Regions from separate parts of the Sphingomonas pseudosanguinis genome, predicted to be linked through region 1. Evidence: riboswitches for the same ligand, from Rfam matches in the RefSeq annotation. Region 1 holds a riboswitch; the other holds the start of a gene.
What was found. Region 1 has a riboswitch for cobalamin ahead of ACQHGV_RS02600 (DUF1636 domain-containing protein). Riboswitches for the same ligand answer to the same signal wherever they lie in the genome.

Region 1 (2,444 bases):
GGAAAAGGGCGACATCACCGCGCTGACCGCCGCCGGGTTCCGCCCGCCGGAGCGCTTCACCGCCAAGGGCCGCGACGGCAGGACCGACATTTACGGCCTGGTCGTCCGCCCCCGCAATTACGACCCGGCCAAGCGCTATCCTGTCATCGAGAACATCTATGCCGGGCCGCATGACAGTTTCGTGCCCAAGGCCTTCTGGCCGTTCGGCGGTTTTTCCGGCGGCGACAAGGTCATGGGGATGCAGCAGCTTGCCGATCTCGGCTTCGTCGTCGTGATGATCGACGGCATGGGCACCGCCAACCGCTCCAAGGCCTTCCACGATGTCGCGTGGAAGAACCTGGACGATAGCGGCTTTCCCGACCGGATCGCCTGGATGAAAGCGCTGGCGGCCAAGGACCCCGGCGTCGATGTGTCGCGCGTCGGCATCTATGGCGGCTCGGCGGGCGGGCAGAGCACGCTCAACGCGCTGCTGTTCCATCCCGATTTCTACAAGGCCGGGGTCGCCTATGCCGGATGTTTCGACAACCGGATGGACAAGATCGACTGGAACGAACAATGGCTCGGCTATCCGGTCGACCAGAGTTATCTCGACGCCTCGGGCGTGGTCCATGCGGGGAACTTGCAGGGCAAGCTGATGCTGGTCGTCGGCGAGCAGGACTCCAACGTCGATCCCGCCAGCACCACCCAGGTCGTCGACGCGCTGATCAAGGCGGACAAGGACTTCGACCTGCTGGTCATCCCCGGCGGCGAGCACACCGCCGGGCGCAGCACCGGGCCGGTGGCGTACGCGATGCGGCGGCAATATGCCTTTTTCCTGAAGGCGTTGCGCGGGCAAGAATAGCATCTGTCATTCCTCCCCTGGAAGGGGAGGTGGCGCGCATGGCGCGTCGGAGGGGTGTAGCCGCCCCCGTGTCGCGATGCGGCCAGCCGCGACACCCCTCCGTCAGGCCTAACGGCCTGCCACCTCCCCGTGCCGGGGAGGAATAGGGCTGTTGCCTCCCATTCCCCACGCGCCTATCGCTGCCGCCGCGACAGGTTCCCCTCGGGGATCAAAAGGGAACGGGGTGCGATACCCCGGCTGCCCCTGCAACTGTAAGCGGCGAGCCATCCGCCATCACGCCATTGGGGCTTTCCCGAGAAGGCGGCGGAGCGGCACCGACCCGCGAGCCAGGAGACCTGCCCGTCGCCGTCGTCCTTCGACCGGACAGGGTGTGCCGGGCGGAACGGGGCATCCCCTCGCGCGGGCGACAGCGCCTTTGGAGACCTGTCCCGATGACCGAGCCTACCCCATGCTGAAACCCGCCGCGAACGGCCCCGCCGTGGTCGCCTGCAACACCTGCCGCCTGTCCGACGAGGCGCGCGAGAATGACGAGGGCAAGCGCGGCGGCGCGCTGTTGGTCGAGGCGTTGCGCGCCGTCCAGGCCTCCGACCCAGCCTATGCGGGTGTCGCGGTGGAGGAGATGCCCTGCCTCTTCGCCTGCCAGTCCTTCTGCACCGTCCATCTGCGCTGCCCCGGCAAGGTCGGATACGTCATGGGCAAGTTCACCCCCGATGAAGACGCCGCGCGCGCCATATTGGATTATGCGAGAGCCTATGCCGATAGCGACTGGGGCCAGGTGCCGTACAAGCAATGGCCGCAAGGGGTGAAGGGCCATTTCCTGACCCGCACACCGCCCGAAGGCTTCGTGGTCGAATGATCGCCTTTCCGACCGTCGCCAGTTTCGAGACGACGCTGGCCGCGCTGCCCCAGCCCGATGCCAGCGCGCGCGACGCCGCCGCGCGGCGCCAGGGACAGCTGACCAAGCCGCCGGGGTCGCTCGGCCGGCTGGAGGACATCGCCATCTTCATGGCCGGCTGGCAGGGACGCGAGCGGCCCCGGATCGTGCGGGGGCGCGTGGTGATCTTCGCCGGCAATCACGGCGTCGTCGCACGCGGGGTCAGCGCCTTTCCTGCCGAGGTGACCGTCCAGATGGTCGCCAACTTCCACGCCGGCGGGGCCGCGATCAACGCGCTGGCGGCGGCGGCGGGGCTGGACCTGTCGGTCGTGCCGCTCGACCTCGACCGGCCGACCGCCGACTTCACCGCCGCACCCGCGATGAGCGAGGCGGACTGCCTGGCCGCGCTGTCGGCGGGGGCGGCGGCGGTCGGCGATGCCGATCTGCTGGTGCTGGGCGAGATGGGGATCGGCAACACCACCCCCGCCGCCGCGCTCGCCGCCGCCAGTTTCGGGGGTGATCCCGCCGACTGGGTCGGCCCCGGCACCGGGGTCGATGCACAAGGCCTGTCGCGCAAGGCGGCGGTGGTGGCCGAGGGGCTCGCGTTGCACGCCGAGCATCTGACCAGCGCGTTCGAGATCCTGCGCCGGCTGGGCGGGCGCGAGATCGCCGCCATGGCGGGCGCGGTGCTCGCGGCGCGCATGAAGGGCGTGCCCGTCGTGCTCGACG
Region 2 (2,444 bases), 560 kb from region 1:
ACCGACCATTTCGGCCCCAGCGTCACCCGGTCCTCAGCGAACACCGCCAGCGCGGCGGTGCGGGTGCGGTATCGCGGCGCGATTCCCTGCGTATCCAGGAAGCGTCCCGGATCGAAATTGAAGGGGTCGACGCCGTCCTCCTGCGCCTCCGATCCGAAGTCGTTCTCATGGGTGAAGCGGACCAGATTGACGTCCGCCCCGATGACGAAGGCATTGGCGATACCGGGTGCCAGCGGCGTGCGCAGCGTCACGCTCGCCTGATCGCCCCATTGGGTCTGGTCGTGGCGGATACCGTAATTGCTGCTCCGCCGGATCGTACCGGGCCGGCCGGGCGATCCGTCCGCGCAGGCCCCGGTGCTGCCGACCCAGCAATAGCTTTCCAGATTGCGCCAGAAACGGTCGCTGGTCAGATAATAGGCGATGTTCGACACGCTGACCGTCGCGCTCGGCGTCCAGTCGACCTGGACCGAGGCGCGGTCGTCGCGAAAGCGCATCCGCGCGTCGGCGACATTATAGTTGCGCTCGCGCACCGCCAAATCGAGCCGTCCGTCGATCAGCGGGGTGCCGAAATAGGTGATAGGCCGCTGATCGCCATGATCGCCGCGGATCGTCACTGCCAAAGTCGGCGATGGCGTCCACAACAGTGTCCCCGACAGCGCGACGCTGCGTGAATCCCCGCGATCGACATAGCCGTCCGAGCGTCGATAGCTGGCGTCGACACGGTAGGACAGCGTATGCCCCACCGGCCCGCCGATCCCGGCCGCCGCGCGAAAACTGTCTTGCGCGCCATAGCCGATCTCGGCCTGTCCTTGCGTCCGCGCGCTCGGCTTGCGCATCACGACATTGACCGCGCCGCCCAGCGCACCCTGACCGTAAAGGACCGAGGCCGGGCCGCTGAGTATGTCGATCCGCTCGACCATCCAGGGGTCGGTCGGGAAGGTGATGGTCCCCGCCGCCGGGAACAGCCGCACCCCGTCGATCAGTTGCAGCACCGACCCCTGCCCCGAAAAGCCGCGCGCGGACAGGGCCGTGCCCCCATTGCCGGGATTGGCGACGCTGGCGATGCCGGGCGCACGGCTCTGCGCCTCGACGATCGACTGGTCGCCGCGCGCGCGGATAGTATCGCCGTCGATCGTGGCGATACTGGCGGGCGTCTCGAACGGGGTCAGCCCCAACCGGCTGGCGGTCGCACTGGGCGTGTCCAGTACCGGCGTCTCGCGCGTGCCAATGACCAGCACCGACCCGTCGCCACTTCCCGCTTCACCTGCCCGCTGCGCCATCGCCGGGCTGCCCCCCACCATCAACGCCGCGCCAGCGACCAATCCCCAGCGGTTCTCAATGTAGTTACGATATAACATCTTACTGCCTGTAGCGTCTTATTGCGAACAAGCCGAGGCCTTCCGTCCGATCCCGAACGGACGGGTGCCATGCAGGCTGGACGCTTATTCCGCACTTCCATGGTCACCCATGCCTCCGCCACCATTGGCGTCGCTCGTCGGAAAAGACCTTAGCCACGGCCATCCCCTGGACCCGGCAAGAGCGACCTGACGCCGGCAGGTCTCCTGGCTCACGGGTCATCGCGAAACATGCGCCTTCCCAGGTTGCCCCAGTGGCTGGACCGACCATCGGGGTCGATCCGTGCATCTCCGCTCACCGCTTACAGTTGCAGGGACAGCCTCGGATTCGGGCGATCGCTCGCCCTCACCGCGTTCCCTTTTAATCTTCCTTGTCGGGAAGAACCGGCGCGATCATTGACCGGATCATTCCGGCCGCGTTCTGTCTGGGCGATGACGCCATGCGCGTCAAGCGGATGCGCTGGCTCCCGATCCGCGCTATCGCGAACGCCATGGCACGCAGGACCCGCTATCTGACCGCAACCATGGCGGACGGCTATGTGAAGACGATCGGGCCGACCGCGTCGCCCTTCACCCATTATTGGCGCATCGTCGCCGATCTGGGCAACGGCAAGACCGAGGTGTTCTGGGGCCATGCCAAATCGCTGAAGGACGCGACCGGCAAGAAGAACGCGGTGGCCGATGCGGCGCGCCAGCGCGGCTGGGCGGGGTTCGCGTTCGAGATCGTGGAACTGGTCGAAACCACCGAACCGCCCGAAACCGAAGCCCCCGCCCGCCGGGCTCGCCGGCGCGGATAGGAAAACGGGGGCGGTCCATGACCACCCCCGTCCGTTCACGGTCACCCCGTGACGTTATTTCTTCGGCTTGTCCTGCCCCGAGGCATCGGACATCGCGCTTCCGGCGGAGCGCAGATCCTTGCCCGCGCCATTGACCGTGTTGCAGGCCGAGAGGGCCAGCATGGCGCACAGCGTGGCGCCGAGAGCGATCTTCGTCATGGTGATGATCTCCTCTTTCAGGAAAGGTGCGGCGGGCCCGATACGCCGGCCCGCCGCGGGCACTCAGCGCGGACGACGGCGGGCGGCCGCAGTC

Region 2: another riboswitch for cobalamin. It lies ahead of ACQHGV_RS00055 (TonB-dependent receptor); the one in region 1 lies ahead of ACQHGV_RS02600 (DUF1636 domain-containing protein).

Annotation. Positions count from the first base shown of each region.
Region 1 is NZ_CP189888.1:564,551-566,994, reverse strand. It holds gene ACQHGV_RS02605 (DPP IV N-terminal domain-containing protein) at 1-841, shown strand, start outside; cobalamin riboswitch at 1,017-1,198, shown strand; gene ACQHGV_RS02600 (DUF1636 domain-containing protein) at 1,290-1,697, shown strand; gene cobT (nicotinate-nucleotide--dimethylbenzimidazole phosphoribosyltransferase) at 1,694-2,444, shown strand, end outside.
Region 2 is NZ_CP189888.1:7,479-9,922, reverse strand. It holds gene ACQHGV_RS00055 (TonB-dependent receptor) at 1-1,358, opposite strand, end outside; cobalamin riboswitch at 1,536-1,759, opposite strand; gene ACQHGV_RS00050 (hypothetical protein) at 1,847-2,152, shown strand; gene ACQHGV_RS00045 (entericidin A/B family lipoprotein) at 2,207-2,350, opposite strand; gene ACQHGV_RS00040 (hypothetical protein) at 2,414-2,444, opposite strand, start outside.